2 regions of the Microbacterium sp. NPDC089321 genome follow, and region 2 is predicted to be linked to the other one. Evidence: predicted binding sites of a transcription regulator. Region 2 holds the regulator's gene; the other holds the start of a gene.
The links. The regulator LexA, encoded in region 2, represses DNA repair genes until DNA is damaged. The targets are predictions, from matches to a motif close to TCGAACANNTGTTCGA.
Positions count from the first base shown of each region.

Region 1: the regulator LexA is predicted to act here: its motif matches at 3,628-3,643, upstream of recA (recombinase RecA).

Region 1 covers NZ_JBFBGX010000002.1:476,449-485,400, forward strand. The annotation lists gene AB0N59_RS10265 (DNA translocase FtsK) at 1-1,836, shown strand, start outside; gene pgsA (CDP-diacylglycerol--glycerol-3-phosphate 3-phosphatidyltransferase) at 1,836-2,411, shown strand; gene AB0N59_RS10275 (CinA family protein) at 2,408-2,890, shown strand; gene AB0N59_RS10280 (helix-turn-helix transcriptional regulator) at 3,044-3,352, shown strand; gene AB0N59_RS10285 (DUF3046 domain-containing protein) at 3,374-3,595, shown strand; gene recA (recombinase RecA) at 3,841-4,884, shown strand; gene AB0N59_RS10295 (regulatory protein RecX) at 5,002-5,682, shown strand; gene miaB (tRNA (N6-isopentenyl adenosine(37)-C2)-methylthiotransferase MiaB) at 5,741-7,294, shown strand; gene miaA (tRNA (adenosine(37)-N6)-dimethylallyltransferase MiaA) at 7,291-8,205, shown strand; gene AB0N59_RS10310 (dihydrofolate reductase family protein) at 8,245-8,781, shown strand; gene dapF (diaminopimelate epimerase) at 8,791-8,952, shown strand, end outside.
Region 2 covers NZ_JBFBGX010000003.1:238,474-247,425, reverse strand. The annotation lists gene AB0N59_RS14695 (histidinol-phosphate transaminase) at 1-762, opposite strand, end outside; gene AB0N59_RS14690 (LysM peptidoglycan-binding domain-containing protein) at 811-1,191, opposite strand; gene lexA (transcriptional repressor LexA) at 1,496-2,182, shown strand; gene metE (5-methyltetrahydropteroyltriglutamate--homocysteine S-methyltransferase) at 2,265-4,577, opposite strand; gene AB0N59_RS14675 (methylenetetrahydrofolate reductase) at 4,574-5,524, opposite strand; gene AB0N59_RS14670 (prolyl oligopeptidase family serine peptidase) at 5,641-7,506, shown strand; gene smpB (SsrA-binding protein SmpB) at 7,511-7,987, opposite strand; gene ftsX (permease-like cell division protein FtsX) at 8,054-8,952, opposite strand, start outside.

The DNA.
Region 1 (8,952 bases), on a different contig from region 2:
GACCAGGCCGTCATCGTCGACGACGAGCCGGCCGCGCACGGCGGGGCCGACGCGGCGACCGAGGTGCTCTCGGACGTCAGCGCGCTCACCGACCTGCTCGGCGAGCAGAACACCACGGCTCTGCTCGACGACGCCGGTTCGACGGGTGAGCTGCCCGGCCTCGACGGCTTCGGCACCGAGGGTCCGGGGGAGAAGGGCATGCAGGCGCCGGCCGCGCCGTACGTCCTCCCCTCGACGGCCGTGCTCAAATCCGGACCGCCCCCGGTGGTGCGCTCGGATGCCACGGATCGCACGATCGAGCAGATCACCAGTGTGCTGGAGCAGTTCAAGGTCGACGCGAAGGTCACCGGCTTCTCGCGCGGACCGACGGTCACGCAGTACGAGGTCGAGGTCGGCCACGGCGTCAAGGTCGAGAAGATCCTGCAGCTGAGCAACAACTTCGCCTATGCAGTGGCGTCCAACGACGTGCGCATCCTCTCGCCCATTCCGGGCAAGAGCGCCATCGGGATCGAGATCCCCAACGTCGACAAGGAGACGGTGGCGCTCGGAGATGTGCTGCGCTCGACCGCGGCGCAGAAGAGCACGCACCCGCTCACCATCGGCGTCGGCAAGGACGTGGGCGGCAACATCGTCGTCGCCAACCTCGCGAAGATGCCGCACCTGCTGGTCGCCGGATCCACGGGCTCCGGTAAGTCCAGCTTCGTGAACTCGATGATCACGAGTCTGCTCATGCGTGCGCGCCCTGCCGATGTGCGCATGGTGCTGATCGACCCCAAGCGCGTGGAGCTCACCAGCTATGCCGGCGTGCCGCACCTGATCACTCCCATCATCACGAACCCGAAGAAGGCAGCCGAGGCGCTGCAGTGGGTCGTGAAGGAGATGGACATGCGGTACGACGATCTCGCGTCGTTCGGGTACCGCCACATCGACGACTTCAACAAGGCGGTCCGAGCCGGCGAGGTGCAGGTGCCGCCCGGCAGCGAACGCGTGCTCAAGCCGTACCCTTACCTGCTGGTCGTGGTCGACGAGCTCGCGGACCTGATGATGGTGGCCCCGCGAGACGTCGAGGACTCGATCGTCCGCATCACGCAGCTGGCCCGCGCCTCCGGCATCCACCTCGTCCTCGCCACCCAGCGTCCGAGCGTCGATGTCGTGACCGGCCTGATCAAGGCCAACGTGCCCTCGCGACTCGCGTTCGCCGTGACGAGTGTCACCGACAGCCGCGTGATCCTCGATGCCCCCGGTGCTGACAAGCTGATCGGCCAGGGTGACGCGCTCTTCTCTCCGATGGGCTCGTCGAAGCCGTTCCGCCTGCAGGGCGCCTGGGTCGACGAAGCCGAGATCTCCGCAGTCGTCAAGCACGTCACGCAGCAGGCGCGGCCCGAATACCGACCGGATGTGCAGGAGTCGGCGGAAGCGCGCAAGAAGGAGGTCGACGAGGACATCGGCGACGACCTCGAACTGCTGCTCGCGGCCGCAGAGCTGATCGTCTCGTCGCAGTTCGGGTCGACCTCGATGCTGCAGCGCAAGCTGCGCGTCGGCTTCGCCAAGGCCGGACGCCTCATGGACCTGCTCGAATCTCGCGAGATCGTCGGGCCCTCCGAGGGCTCGAAGGCCCGAGACGTGCTCGTGACCTCGGAGCAGCTGCCCGGAGTGCTCGCCAAACTGCGCGGAGAGGACGCACCCGCTCCCGCGTCCGCCTCGAGCGCGCCCGCGCCGGCACCCGCAGACCCGTACGGGGGAGACCCCGTTGCCCAGCAGTTCCAGGGGATGCCCGTCGTCGAGAGCGATGACGACGGCGACGAGGACGCCTGGGGCCTCACGGGGCGTGACTGATGGCCATCCCGCGGCAGCTGCCCAACGCGATCACCGTCGCCCGCATCCCGCTGGCGGTCGTCTTCTTCGTGCTCCTGCTCCTGGCAGGAACCTTCGGCGCCGACGACATCGTGATGCGCTGGGTGGCGGCCGGTCTGTTCGTGCTCGCGATCTCGACGGACTGGGTCGACGGGTACCTGGCGCGCCGGTACGACATCGTCAGCGACTTCGGCAAGCTGTGGGACCCGATCGCCGACAAGCTGCTCACCGGCGCGGGCTTCCTCGGGCTCGCGATCCTCGGCGAGGTGCCGTGGTGGATCATCATCGTGATCCTGGTCAGGGAGTGGGCGATCACCATCCACCGCTTCACGCTGGTCCACGAGCACGTGGTGGCCGCGGCCTGGATGGGCAAGGTGAAGACGCTGGTGCAGGGTGTGGCACTGAGCTGGGCCCTGATGCCGCTGCAGGGGCTCATCGGGCACACGTCATGGGTCGTCGTCACACAGGTGCTGATGATCCTGGCACTCGTGCTCACGGTCGCCAGTGGCATCGACTACGTCGTGGCCCAGGTCCGCGGCCGCCGGAACGCCACATGAGCCGCGCCGCGCAGTTGATCGATGCTCTGCGCGAGCGCGGCTGGACGCTGGGAGTGGCCGAGTCCCTCACCGGCGGTGCCATCGCATCTGAAGTGGTCTCCGTGCCCGGGGCCTCGGCGGCGCTGCTCGGTGGGGTGGTCGCCTACGCGACCCCCGTCAAGCACACGCTGCTCGGCGTCGACAGCCGCCTGCTCGCAGAGCACGGCCCGGTGCATCCCGACGTCGCGTCGCAGATGGCGGAAGGCGTGCGGCGGGCCGTGGCGGTCGACGGACGCGCGGCAGACGTCGGCATCTCGACCACAGGCATCGCTGGACCCGAATCGCCCGACGGTCAGCCGGTGGGCACCGTGCACGTCGGAATCGCCACTCCGTCCGGCGTGCAGAGCATTCCGCACCTGTTCGCGGGAACGCGCGCGGAGATCCGTCAGCAGGCGGTGGAGGCAGCCATCGCCGCGGCGCTCGATGCCGTCCGGGAATAGCTCCCTCGGGGGCGATGTTCTCTTGAATGTGACAAGTCGCTCACTCACAACTCAAGCACAGCGAAGAACAGTAGATTCAACGACACTCAATCGGGTTAGACTGGCGATCCCCTCGGAGCAGGCTCCGGGTGGCGCGAGGGAAAGGAGGTTCCGATGATCCTCGTCAGACAGGAGATCGGCGATGTGCTGCGGGACTTCCGCCTGCAGAAGGGGCGCACCCTGCGTCAGGTGGCGAGCAAGGCCTCTGTGGCTCTCGGCTACCTGAGCGAGGTCGAGCGCGGCCAGAAAGAGGCATCCAGTGAGATCCTCGCATCTGTCGCCGAGGCACTCGACGTGCCCATCTCGACGATCATGCGCGAGGTCGGCGACCGCATCTCGGTGCTCGAGGGTCTGAGCCCCTTCCCGGATGTCGTTCCCGACGACCTCGTCGCCGCGGTCGAGCCCGAGCTGTCGCTGCGCTGAGCGCGCAGCAGCGCTCTCCTCATGCGACGCAGTGAATTCCTCCGCGCGGTCGACGACGAGTTCGGCGGCCGCGCGGACTCTCTCACGCGCGACCTGATCCTCGGTCGACTCGGCCGAACGGCGCTCGAAGCCCTCGACGCGGGCGTGCCGCCCCGCGAGATCTGGCTCGCACTGTGCGACGAGACAGACGTGCCCGCCGCTCGTCGCTATGGAGTCGGCAGACTCGATCCGCGCGAACGCTGATCGAAAGTCGCGCAGTTCTCGTCGGCGTGTCGTCGAAAGTGTGTTCGATGTGCGCGTAGTGTTCTGCACAAGTGGTCTTGACGTCATCTTCTCCACATCTGACGCCGTCGCCGAGCTAATGTCGGTGGCTGCTTCTACCGTGAGGGATGTGGCACAGAGCCATACGCCTTGTCGCAGAGTCACTCCAGCCGGAACGGCCGCGACAGCCTACAGGCGGCAGAACTTCGATCACAGAGGAGCACGTCATGCCATCCACCGACGACCGCGAGAAGGCACTGGATTCCGCACTCGCGCACATCGAGCGTCAGTTCGGCAAGGGTTCGATCATGCGACTGGGCAGCGACGAGCGCGCTCCCGTCGAGGTCATCCAGACCGGATCGATCGCGCTCGACGTCGCCCTCGGCATCGGAGGACTGCCGCGCGGACGCATCATCGAGATCTATGGTCCCGAGTCGTCCGGTAAGACCACGCTGACCCTGCACGCCATCGCGAACGCGCAGCGCGCTGGCGGCATCGCCGCCTTCATCGATGCAGAGCACGCCCTCGACCCCGAGTACGCGCGCAAGCTCGGCGTCGACATCGACCAGCTGCTCGTGTCGCAGCCCGACACCGGCGAGCAGGCTCTCGAGATCGCCGACATGCTGATCCGCTCCGGTGCGATCGACCTGGTCGTGATCGACTCCGTCGCGGCTCTTGTGCCCGAGGCCGAGATCAAGGGCGAGATGGGCGACTCCCACGTCGGTCTGCAGGCGCGACTGATGTCGCAGGCGCTGCGAAAGCTGACCGGTGGTCTGAACCAGACCAAGACGACGGCCATCTTCATCAACCAGCTGCGCGAGAAGATCGGCGTGTTCTTCGGCTCGCCCGAGACCACGGCCGGCGGTAAGGCGCTGAAGTTCTACGCATCGGTGCGCCTCGACATCCGTCGCATCGAGACCCTGAAGGACGGTACCGAGGCTGTCGGAAACCGCACCCGCGTGAAGGTCGTCAAGAACAAGATGGCCCCGCCCTTCAAGCAGGCCGAGTTCGACATCCTGTATGGCGTCGGCATCTCGCGAGAGGGCAGCCTGATCGACTTCGGTGTCGAGCATGGCATCGTCAAGAAGTCCGGCTCCTGGTACACCTACGACGGTGACCAGCTCGGGCAGGGCAAGGAGAACGCCCGTAACTTCCTGATCAAGAACGACGACATCGCGATGGCGATCGAGACGCAGATCAAGCAGAAGCTGGGCGTCGGCGTCAAGGCGGACGCAACCGTCGACGAGCTCGCCGAGCGTCGCCCGGCCTGATGTCGTCCGACGTGTGCCGACGTCGCTCGACAACCGTGTTTCGACGTCGCTCAACAACCGTGTTTCGACGTCGCTCAACAACCGTGTTTCGACGTCGCTCAACAACCGGGGTGAGCTATGCGATCCGCTGACGATGACGAGCTCGCCCCGGTGATCCCGCTGTTCGGCGGAGGCCGCGTCGCCGACTCCACGGTTCCCGTGGGGTCGGCGCGGCCGGGCGCCGGAGCGCGGTTCAGGGATGCGAGCGACGACGATGACCTGGTTCAGGCTGAGCCTGATGCCGACGAGGTGCGTCGACAGGCCGAGGAAGCGCTGGTGCGCAAGCTGCGCGCCAAGCAGCTGTCGGTGTCGGAGGCCAGGTCTGTGCTGCGCGAGAACGATCTCGACCGCGACGCCATAGAAGACGTCATCGACGACTTCCAGCGTCGCAGCTACCTCGACGACCACACCCTCGCCTCGTTGCTGGTGACGTCCGGGTCCGAGCGCAAGGGGCAGGGGCGCATCGCGCTCGCGCGTTCGCTCGCGCAGCGGGGCATCCCGCGCGACATCATCGACGACGCGCTCGAAGAGCTGCCGGATGACGATGCCGAGCGGGCGCTGGAGTTCGCGCGAAGCAAGGCGGCGGGTATGAGTCGGCTCGACTTCGATACCGCACTGCGGCGGCTCCACGGTCAGCTCGCCCGGCGCGGCTACGGTGGCTCGGTCGCGATGAGCGCCGCCCGCACCGCACTGAGCGAAGTCGGGGTGCGTCGTGCGACCGCTCGTCCGAGTGGCGTTCGATTCGTCGAATCCGACTGAGCATCCGTTCTACGAGCCGCCTGCCACCGCGCTCGGCGGCTCGTAGAATGGACTCACCATGTCTTCTCTCTCCTCCGAACCGACGATCATCGCGCCCTCCGACGCGGCGATCACCGCTGACGGACGCCGCCGCTCCTATGAGGTGCGCACCTTCGGCTGCCAGATGAACGTGCACGACTCCGAGCGCCTGTCGGGTTCGCTCGAGAGCGCGGGCTACGTGCGAGCGGATGCCGGCGACGAAGCCGACATCGTGATCATCAACACGTGCGCCGTTCGCGACAACGCCGCGGGCAAGCTGTATGGAACGCTCGGTCACCTGAAGTCCCGCAAAGACAAGCACGAGGGCATGCAGATCGCGGTCGGCGGCTGCCTCGCACAGATGGATCAGCAGGCGGTGCTCGACAAGGCGCCCTGGGTCGATGTCGTCTTCGGCACGCACAACATGGGCTCCCTTCCCGGCCTGCTCGAGCGCGCCCGGCACAACGGAGAAGCCGAGCTCGAGATCCTCGAGTCGCTCGAGACCTTCCCCTCGACGCTGCCCACGAAGCGCGACTCCGCCCACAGCGGTTGGGTGTCGATCTCGGTCGGCTGCAACAACACGTGCACGTTCTGCATCGTCCCGAGCCTCCGCGGCAAAGAGAAGGATCGGCGTCCGGGCGACATCCTCAACGAGATCCGTCTGCTGGTGGAGGACGGAGCCATCGAGGTCACCCTGCTCGGCCAGAACGTCAACTCGTACGGGGTCGAGTTCGGAGACCGCCAGGCCTTCAGCAAGCTGCTGCGCGCTGCGGGTGAGATCGAGGGACTCGAGCGAATCCGCTTCACGAGCCCGCACCCGGCGGCGTTCACCGACGATGTGATCGATGCGATGGCGGAGACGCCGAACGTCATGCCGCAGCTGCACATGCCGCTCCAGTCGGGCAGCGACAGCATCCTCAGGGCGATGCGCCGCTCCTACCGCAGCTCGCGCTACCTCGGCATCATCGAGCGCGTGCGCGAGCGCATCCCGCACGCCGCGATCACCACCGACATCATCGTCGGTTTCCCGGGTGAGACGGATGAGGACTTCGAAGACACCATGCGCGTCGTCGAGCAGTCGCGGTTCTCCGGCGCCTTCACCTTCCAGTACTCCATCCGTGAGGGCACACCCGCCGCGATCATGGAGAACCAGGTGCCCAAGGATGTCGTCCAGCAGCGGTACGAGAGACTGATCGCCCTGCAGGAGCGCATCTCGCTCGAAGAGAACCAGAAGCAGGTCGGCCGTGAGGTCGAGGTGCTGGTCTCGGTCGGCGAGGGCAAGAAGGACACCGCCACGCATCGTCTCACCGGACGCGCGGAAGACAACCGTCTCGTGCACTTCGAGGTCACGCCCGGCTCCGAGCTCCCGCGTCCCGGCGATGTCGTCACGGTGAAGATCACGCACGGCGCGCCCTTCCACCTGCTCGCCGACGACCCCACCGGCGCTCCGCTCCGGATCCGTCGCACCCGCGGCGGGGATGCATGGGACCGTGCGCAGGCGGCGTCCTGCGGCGTCCCCGCACCTGCGTCGGACTCAGGGGCACCTCGAGCAGTCTCGCTGGGCCTTCCCACGCTGCGCCCCGTCGGCTCTTGACCGAGGCCTCGCCGCGCCTCTGGGCCGTCGTCGGTGCGACCGGCACGGGCAAGAGCGACCTGGCGCTCGACCTCGCAGACCGTCTGCGTGCGCAGGGCAACCCGGCCGAGATCGTCAACGCCGACGCGATGCAGCTGTATCGCGGCATGGACATCGGCACGGCGAAGCTGCCCGAGGACGAGCGGCGGGGCATCCCGCATCACCTGTTCGACGTCCGCGCGGTGACCGACGAAGCCGCGGTCGCCTGGTACCAGCCCATCGCCCGTGAGGCGATCGCCGCGATCCACGGACGCGGGGGCGACGCGATCCTCGTGGGCGGGTCCGGGCTGTACGTCTCCAGCGTCATCTTCGACTTCCGATTCCCGCCCAGGGATGCCGCGGTCAGGGCACGTCTGGAAGCCGAGCTCGACCAGAGGGGCGCCGCCGCGCTCTTCGAGCGGCTGCGCGAGCGCGACCCGGCGACCGCCGCACGGATCGACCCGAAGAACGGACGGCGCATCGTGCGCGCACTCGAGGTCGTAGAGCAGGGCGGCACGACGCACGGTGCGGCCCTGCCGGAGAGACCCGAGCTGTGGCACGCCGCGACCCGGATCATCGGCCTGCAGACGCCGCGTGAGCAGCTCGTGGAGCGCCTCGACCGGCGCGTGGAGCGGATGTGGCGCGACGGGATGCTCGGCGAGGTGGAGCGACTCCGCGATGAGGGCCTGGAGCAGGGCGTCACCGCCTCGCGTGCGATCGGCTATGCCCAGGCGCTCGCGCAGCTGCGCGGCGACCTCACTCAGGAAGAGGCGATCGCCGAGACGCAGGCTCTCACGCGGCGCTACGCTCGGCGTCAGGTGTCATGGTTCAAGCGCTATCCCGACATCGAATGGGCTGAGGGCCCCGTCGACGTCTCGAGGCTCACCGACTGAGGCATGGCGGATGTCGGTGGTTGGAGGCACGATGACCGCATGGCCACGCATTTCTACACGGCGTCATCACTCGACGGCTTCATCGCCACGGCCGAGCACTCGCTCGACTGGCTGCTGACGCAGGACTTCGATGAGAACGGACCGATGGCGTATCCCGGGTTCATCCGCGGGGTCGGTGCCCTCGCAATGGGCGCGTCGACCTTCGAATGGGTGATGAACCACGAGAAGGGCCGCTGGGATTACACCCAGCCGACCTGGGTCTTCACGCATCGCGACCTGTCGCCGCCTGAGCAGGGCGACGTGCGCTTCACACAGGCAGACGTCCGCCAGGTGCACACGGAGATGACGGCGGCCGCGGGAGGAAAGGACCTCTGGATCGTCGGCGGGGGAGACCTCGCAGGCCAGTTCGCCGACGCAGGACTTCTCGACGAGGTGTGGATTCAGTACGCGCCTGTCACACTCGGATCCGGAGCGCCGCTTCTGCCGCGACGGCTGGACCTCGAGCTCGTCGACGTGGCACGCAACCGCAGCTTCCTGTGCGGCAGGTACCGCGTGGTGGGCGGGCGCGATCTCTAGACTGTTCGCATGGTCGCATTCACCAAAGGACACGGCACGGGCAACGACTTCGTGATCATCGAAGACGTCGACGGAGCACTCGATCTCACCGTGGCTCAGGTGCAGGCGCTGTGCGATCGCAACTTCGGCGTCGGTGCCGACGGCGTGCTGCGCGTCGTTCGCTCGCGCGCG
Region 2 (8,952 bases):
GAGGTGATACGGCAGGCGCACGAGGCGCAGCGCATCGATGAACGCGGGGTCGGCGGCCAGGTAGCCGACGCGCGCGCCGGCGAAGGCGAAGGCCTTGCTCATCGTGCGCGAGACAGCGAGGCGCGGGCGTCCGTCGAGCAGGCTCAGCGCCGACGGCGCATCGTGCGGGGCGAACTCCTGATACGCCTCATCGACGATGACGACGCCCCGCGCGGCGTCGTAGACGGACTCGATCACCTCGAGCGAGAGCGGAGTGCCCGTGGGATTGTTCGGCGAGCACAGCAGCACGACGTCGGGGTCGATCTCGGCGACCTGGCGCGCGGCGTCATCCGGATCGATCGTGTAGTCGTCGTGGCGTGTGCCTGCGACCCATCGCGCACCCGTGCCCTGTGTGATGAGCGGATACATCGAGTAGGTGGGCGCGAAGCCGAAGGCCGTGCGGCCCGGTCCCGCGAACGCCTGCATGATGTGCTGCAGCACCTCGTTGGAGCCGTTGCCCGCCCAGATCTGATCTGCCGTCAGACCGTGGCCCAGGTACTCGGCGAAGCCTTCGCGCAGGGCCGTGAACTCCCGGTCGGGATAGCGGTTCACGTCGCGCAGCGCGAGGGCGATGTCGTCGAGGATGTCACTCGCGACCTCGTCGGGAACGGGATGCGTGTTCTCGTTGACGTTCAGAGCGACCGGCAGCGGCGCCTGCGGCGCGCCGTACGGTGTGAGCCCGCGCAGATCGTCGCGGAGGGGCAGCTCATCGAGGGATGTCACATGATCCATCGTAGGCCGCGCATCGCCGGCACCGTCGCGGATGACGACTCAGTCGGAGTACGCGGTGGGGATGGCGATCGAGGCGCCGACCTGGATCATGCCCGAGCTCAGGTTGTTGAGGCTCTTGATGTCGTCGATGACCTCGCGCGGGTCCACCCCGGGCGCGGCATCGGCGGCGATCGACCACAGAGTGTCGCCGGGAAGCACGGTGACGGTCTCGAACGCGACCGGTTCGGCGCTCTCTCCGGACGCGACGGCCGAGCCGCCCGCGAGCAGCGAGAACGCGATGGCGCCGAGGACGGGCGCGGCGGCGAGGGCGACGAGCAGGCGACGGCCTCGCGCGGTGAGGCGCAGCCGCGTCGAGACAGAACGCCCGGCAGCGGCCGCGACCGGGACGGTCAGGGGGGCCTGGATGCTGATGGTGCTCATGTGATGCTCCTCTTCACTCTCCCCGCCCGTCGGGCGGAAGTGGTGCAGCTTTCGCATCCGGCATCCGGCCGGGGACGCCGGATGCGAAGCTACGTTCCGAATGTATCTTCGATATCGAACATCTGTCAAGGATTCTTCGAATACTCGGGCGCGACTTCGCAGACACGCTCGAACAGATCTTCCGATTTCCGAGAGAACTCGGATACGGTTTCGATGAAGTCAGCCCACCACGGGCCACCGACATTCGAATCCGATCCCCGCGATGACGCGGATCGCACCGCATGAGGGCATGAAGGAGCCACCGATGAGCGAGACCCCCGAGACGGCAGCCGAGGCTCCCCGCACGCGGCGCCGCAGGAACCTCAGCCCCAAGCAGATGGCAATCCTCGAGGTCATCCAGACCTCGATCGCCCGCCACGGCTACCCGCCGAGCATGCGGGAGATCGGCGACGCCGTCGGGCTCAAGTCGCTCTCCAGCGTCACCCACCAGCTCGGCCAGCTCGAGCTCAGCGGCTATCTGCGTCGCGACCCCGGCAAGACCCGCGCGATGGAGGTGCTGATCGACCTGCCCGGCACGAGCGCAGAGAACCCGGCCGACAGCGCCCCCGCGGTCGGGGATGCGGCTCTGGTTCCCCTCGTCGGTCAGATCGCGGCCGGCATCCCCATCACCGCCGACCAGCAGGTCGAGGAGATCTTCCCTCTCCCCAGGCAGCTGGTCGGAAAGGGCGACCTCTTCATGCTGAAGGTGAACGGCGAATCGATGATCGACGCGGCGATCTGCGACGGCGACTGGGTCGTAGTGCGCACCCAGAACAACGCCGAGAACGGCGAGATCGTCGCAGCCATGATCGACGGCGAGGCGACGGTCAAGACCTTCAGACGCCGCGACGGCCACACCTGGCTGCTGCCGCGCAACTCCGCATTCGAGCCCATCCTCGGCGACGAGGCCGTCGTCCTGGGCAAGGTCGTCGCCGTGCTGCGCGCGGTCTGACGCCCACCCGCGCGTTCGAGCGCGAACGCACGACGAAGGGGCTCCCCGTCCACTGGACGGGGAGCCCCTTCGGCATCCGGTATCAGGCCGGGACGACGACGTCCTCACGCACGCGGCGCGTGGCCTCGACGATGTTGCGCAGCGACTGCACCGTCTCCTCGTACGCGCGGGTCTTCAGGCCGCAGTCCGGGTTGACCCACAGCTGGCGCAGAGGCAGCTCGTCGACCGCGCGGCGCAACAGTGCCTCGACCTCCTCGACGCTCGGCACGCGGGGAGAGTGGATGTCGTAGACGCCGGGTCCCACGCCGTGGTCGAATCCGAAGCGGGCGATGTCGGCGACGACCTCCATGCGGCTTCGAGCGGCCTCGATCGAGGTGACATCGGCATCCAGAGCGCGGATGGCATCGATCACCACGCCGAACTCCGAGTAGCAGAGGTGCGTGTGGATCTGCGTGCCCGGCGCAGCGCCGCCGGTGGCGAGACGGAACGAGCGCACCGACCAGTCGAGGTAGGAGGCCTGGTCTGCGATCTTCAGCGGAAGCAGCTCGCGCAGCGCCGGCTCGTCGACCTGGATGATCGCGATGCCCGCAGCCTCGAGGTCGGTGATCTCGTCGCGCAGCGCGAGCGCCACCTGGTTGGCCGTCTCGCCCAGCGGCTGGTCGTCGCGCACGAACGACCAGGCGAGGATCGTCACCGGGCCGGTGAGCATGCCCTTGACCGGCTTCACGCTCAGCGACTGGGCGTACGTGGCCCACGAGACGGTGATCGGCGCAGGACGCGACACATCGCCCCAGAGGATCGACGGGCGGGTCGCACGCGATCCGTACGACTGCACCCAGCCGTGCTGCGTGACCGCGAATCCGTCGAGGTGCTCGGCGAAGTACTGCACCATGTCGTTGCGCTCGGGTTCTCCGTGCACGAGGACGTCGAGGCCGAGCTCCTCCTGCAGCGCCACGACCTGGTCGATCTCGCGGCGGAGGAAGTCGTCGTAGTCGTCGGCGGGCAGCTCACCGCGCAGGAACTGCGCGCGCGCACGGCGGATATCGCCGGTCTGCGGGAAGGATCCGATCGTGGTGAGCGGCAGAGCGGGCAGGTTCAGCGCCTGCTGAGCGCTCTCGCGCTCCTCGTACGCGACGCGCGAGAACTCCTCCTCGGTGACAGCGTGGCCGCGCACGGCCCCGTCGCGCACACCGGGTGCGCTGCGGCGGTCGGCGAGTGCGGCGGATGCCGCATCCAGAGCGTCGGCGATGGCATCCCGCCCCTCCGCGAGACCGGCGGCCAGGGTGACCACCTGTCCGACCTTCTGGTCGGCGAAGGCCAGCCATGAGACGAGTCGCTCGTCGAGAGCGGTCTCGTCGTCGACGTCGTGCGGCACGTGCAGCAGCGAGGTGGAGGTGGATGCTGCGACCGGACCCGCGCCGAGCTCCCGCAGGGTCTCGAGCTTCGCGAAGGCGGCGTCGAGATCGCCTCGCCAGATGTTGTGCCCGTCGATCACGCCGCCGACGAGGGTCTTCCCCTCGAGCGCCGGGAGTGCGGCCGGCACCTCGCCACGGACCAGGTCGAGGCCGATCGCCTCGATAGGCGCCGCGGCGAGCACGTCGAGCGTCGCCCCGAGCGCGGCGTAGGGAGCCGCGACGAAGATCGCCGGGCGCTGCTCGGCTGCGCCCAGCACGGCGAGTGCCCGGGTGACGGCATCGGCGAGCGCGGCGACGTCGACCGGCAGCGACTCGCTGACCAGCGCCGGCTCGTCGAGCTGCACCCACTGCGCTCCGGCAGCCTGAAGTCTCGCGAGCAGCTCCGCGTAGACCGGGAGCACGTCGTCGAGGCGGCTGAGGGGGTCGAAGCCTTCGGGCGCGTCGTCAGAGGCCTTCGCCAGCGCCAGCAGGGTGACGGGTCCGACGATCACGGGCCGGGTGACGTACCCGGCGTCGGCAGCCTCGGCGACCTGCTCGACGAGGTGCTCGCTCGCGAGCGAGAACACGGTCTCGGGGCCGATCTCGGGCACGAGGTAGTGGTAGTTCGAGTCGAACCACTTGGTCATCTCGAGCGGTGCGCGCTCGCCCTCTCCGCGGGCGACGGTGAAGTACGCGCCGAGCCCGATCGAGCCGTCGGCGTCGCGCAGATCGTCGAAGCGGGTGGGGATCGCGCCGACGGTGACGGCGGCATCCAGAACCTGGTCGTAGAACGAGAACGATTCGGGGATCGACGAGTCGTCGCGACCGAGGCCGAGTTCGGTCAGGCGCGCGCGGGTCGCGGCGCGCAACTCGGCGGCGGTGCGCTCGAGCTCGGCCTGGTCGGTGCGGCCGGCCCAGAAGGCCTCGACGGCCTTCTTCAGCTCGCGACGACGGCCGATGCGCGGGTAGCCGAGGATCGTCCCTGCGGGGAAAGCGGTCATGAGATTCCTTTCGATGCTGCGGAGAGCTGGCGCCCGGGGATGACCCCGGCGGACTGGAGGACGTCGAGCACGGTCTCGTGCTGGTTGAACGCGTAGAGATGCACCCCGGGCGCACCGCCGTCGACGACCGCGCGGATGAGGTCTGATGCCCAGCGGATGCCGATCTGCCGGCGGCCCTCTGTGGTCGGCTCGATCTCGAGCTCGATCGCGAGCTCGCCCGGCAGCTCCTCGCCGGTCAGCTCGAGCACGCGGGTGAGGCGGGCGGGTGAGGTGATCGGCATGATGCCGGGGAGGATCGGGATCGTCACACCGGCGCGGCGGGCGCGCTCGACGAACGCGAGGTAGTGATCGGCGTGGAAGAACAGCTGGGTGATGGCCACCGTGGCTCCGGCCGCCTGCTTGGCGAGCAGCGCATCGACGTGCTGACTGCTGTAGGCAGAACGCGGGTGCCCGTTCGGGAAGGCGGCGACGGCGATGTTCACCTTGCGCCGAGGGGCGACGCGCACGGCGCCGGGGTTGCCGCGCACCGGCGACTCCTCGTACGGCGCGCGCTCTGCCTGCACACGGTCGATCAGCTGCACGAGCTGGGCCGAGCTCTCGAGGTCGCCGAGGAAGACGTCGTTCTCGCTCTGGCCGGCCGGCGGGTCGCCGCGGAGCGCGAGGAAGCTCAGCACTCCGGCGTCGAGGAACTCCCGGATCAGCCGTGCGGCGCCCGCGTAGGTGTTGCCCACGCAGGTGAGGTGCGCGAGCGGCTCGGTGGAGGTGTGGCTGCGGATGTACTTGAGCACCTCGAGCGAGCGGCCGCCGGTCGAGCCGCCCGCTCCATAGGTCACGGAGATGAACTCCGGACAGGCCTCCGCGAGGCGGTCGATCGTGTCGTGCAGCGCTCGCGCGCTCTCGGCCGTGCGCGGCGGGTACAGCTCGAAGGAGAAGGGGGTGGTGCTCACGGTGTTCTCCTTCGATGCTCGGGGCGGGGGTGTTCTCAGAAGGTAGGACAGCCCCTCATCGCGACGCACACTGTGTGACGCCGTGTGTCGAGTACGGGGCTGGTTAGGCTCGAGGCATGACGGCACCTCATGGCTCGTGGCCCTCTCCGTTCACCGCGCAGATGATCGCGCAGGCGTCGCCTCGCATCGACGGAGCCCGTTTCGTCGGCGACGAGATCTGGTGGGGAGAATCGGTGCCGGCCGAGGGCGGTCGCGTGACGGTGCGCAGCTCCAGCGGCGATGAGGTGCTCCCCGCTCCGTGGAACGCCCGTTCGCGGGTTCATGAGTACGGCGGCGGCGCATGGACTGCCGGCGCCGATGGCGCCCTCTGCTTCGTGCACGGCGCCGATCAGCGCGTGTACCGCATGCCGCGCGGTGGTGAGCCCCAGCCGCTGACTCCGGCGGGCGTCTCCTACGGCGGTCTCCGGCTGCAGCACGGGCGGCTGCTCGCCGTGCGTGAGGATCTTCGCCCCGCTGAGCATGAGCGTGCGATCGTCGAGATCCCCCTCGACGGCACTGCCGCCGACGACGAGTCCGCTGTGCGCACGTTCGTCTCGACCAGCGGCTTCGTGGCGCATCCCGCGCTCTCCCCCGACGGCGAGCGTCTCGCGTGGGTGCAGTGGAGCACCGTGCAGATGCCCTGGGAGCAGGCGCTGCTGCATGTCGCCCGGGTCGACGGCGACGAGGTCGAGTCGATGCCGACGCGCGCGGCCCTCCAGCCCGAGTGGGTGAGCGACGACGAGCTGCTGTACCTCGACGATCCGTCCGGCCGCTGGAACCTGCAGCGGGTGCGCCTCGGCGGAACCGCGACCGCCTTTGCCGCAGCTGACGCAGACACCGGCGGTGGGCTGTGGGTGCTCGGCAACCGCTGGTACCAGCGCCTCGACGACGGCCGCACCGTGGCGGTTCGCACGAACGGGGCAGACGAGATCGTGCAGATCTCAGCCGACGGCGCATCGGTCGAGCTGCTGACGCTGCCGATCACGGCAGGAGCGAGCATCGACGACGCGCAGGGTTCGCGAGTGCTCATCTCGGGTGCGGGGCGCACGGTGGGCGCAGGGCTCTGGTGCGTCGATCTCGACGACGGCACGATCACCACGGTCACCGGCGGCGCCGAGGCCGACGCCCGATGGGTGCCGCGTGCTCGCCCGGTGACATTCGACGGGCCGCACGGGCCCGTGCACGCCTTCGACTACCCGCCGACGAATCCTGACGCCTCGGCCCCTGCAGGCGACCTGCCGCCGTATGTGGTGATGGTCCATGGCGGTCCGACCTCGCACGTCGCGGGTGCGGCATCCACCGCGTATGCGTACTGGACCAGCCGTGGCATCGGCGTGCTCGACGTGAACTACGGCGGCTCGACGGGATACGGCCGCGCGTATCGCGAGCGCCTGGACGGGCAGTGGGGTCTCGTCGACGTCGATGACGTCATCGCCGCGGCTCGCGGCATGGCCGACGCGGGTCTCGCCGATCCCGACCGGATAGCGATCCGCGGCGGATCGGCCGGCGGGTGGACGGTGCTGTGCGCGCTCGTGCGCGGTGGCACCTTCAGCGCCGGCATCTCACGGTACGGGGTGGCCGACCTGCGGATGCTGGCGGCTGAGACGCACGACTTCGAGGCGCACTACCTCGAGGGCCTGGTCGGGCCGCTTCCCGAGGCGGAGAGCGTGTACATCGAGCGCTCGCCGCTGTCGCACGTCGACCGGATCGACGTTCCCGTGCTGCTTCAGCAGGGTTCGGACGACCGGGTCGTGCCGCCGTCGCAGTCGGAGGCGATCAGGGACGCTCTGTATGCCCGAGGGGTGCCCCACGAGTACCTGCTGTTCGAGGGCGAGGGCCACGGATTCCGCGCCGCAGAGACGATCATCGCATCGCTCGAGGCGGAGCTGCGCTTCCTGGGACGGACGTTCGGCTTCGAGCCGGAGCCCACCGCCGACGTCTGAGCGCTCACTCCCCCATGCGGTTGCGCAGGCGCATGGCGCGCTCGGCTTCGCGCGTGTCCTGACGCTCGCGCAGAGTCTGCCGCTTGTCGTACTCCTTCTTGCCCTTCGCGAGGGCGATCTCGACCTTCGCGCGGCCGTCGGAGAAGTACAGCTTCAGCGGGACGAGCGTGTAGCCGCCCGCCGACACCGCGTGCTCGAGCTTGCGGATCTCGTCTTTGTGCAGCAGCAGCTTGCGGATGCGCTTGGCCGAGTGGTTCGTCCAGTGCCCCTGGGAGTACTCGGGGATGTGCACGGCGTCGAGGTACGCCTCGCCGCCCTTCACGTAGGCGTACCCGTCACTGAGGTTGGCACGCCCCTGGCGCAGCGACTTGACCTCGGTGCCGGTGAGCACGAGGCCGGCCTCGAACGACTTCTCGAGGTTGTAGTCGTGACGTGCGCGACGGTTGGTCGCGACGACCTTCTCCCCGCGTTCCCTGGGCATGTTCTTCTCCTGACGACAGACAGCCCACCAGCATAACGTCTGCCGGGCGTCCGAAGTGCGAACCGGTCAGGTGCGCAGCCAGCGACGGATCGCGAACCCGGCCGACAGGGCGGCGAGCACGACGCCGATGCCGATCAGCACGGGCACGACGAACAGGGCATCCTGCATGTCGACCAGCGGTCGCATGAAGGGCACCCGTTCGGCGAGATACCCCTCGACGCCCCACTTCACCCCCGCGAGCACGGCGGCACTCGCGAACACCGACCCGAGGAACGCCGCGAAGACGCCCTCGAGCACGAACGGCGTCTGGATCGACCGGTTCGACGCGCCCACCAGGCGCATGATGCCGATCTCCTTGCGACGCGCGTATGCCGACAGCCGGATGGTGGTCGCGATGAGCAGCACGGCGGCGATGAGCATGAGCGCCGCCACGCCGACGGCGATGTAGGTCGCGACCGTGAGGGCGGAGAACAGGGGGTCGAGGAGGCGGCGCTGATCCTGCACCTCGTCGACGCCGGCCTTGCCCGAGAACGCCTCGGTGAGAACGCGGGACTGCTGCGGGTCCTTCATGGTCACGCGGAACGCGACCCCCATGTTCTCGACGCCGAAGGCATCGGCCTGCTCCTGACCGAATCGCTCCACCCAGTTATCGTAGGTGGTCTCCTTGTCGTCGAAGCCGACCTCGCTGATGAGCGGCTTGAGCGCCGGCCCGGCCAGGTCGTCCTTCACCGTCTTGATCTGGTCCTCGGTCGCCTCGGCGGCCGTGCAGTTGTCTGAGGTCGACAGCGGCGAGCACATGTAGATGGTCACCTCGGCCTTCTCGCCCCAGTAGCCGCGCATCGTCTGGATCTGCGTCTGCATGAGGATGGCCGCGCCGACGAAGGTCAGCGAGACGAAGGTGACGAGCACCACTGAGATGACCATGGAGATGTTGCGGCGAAGGCCGATCAGGGCCTCGCCGACGA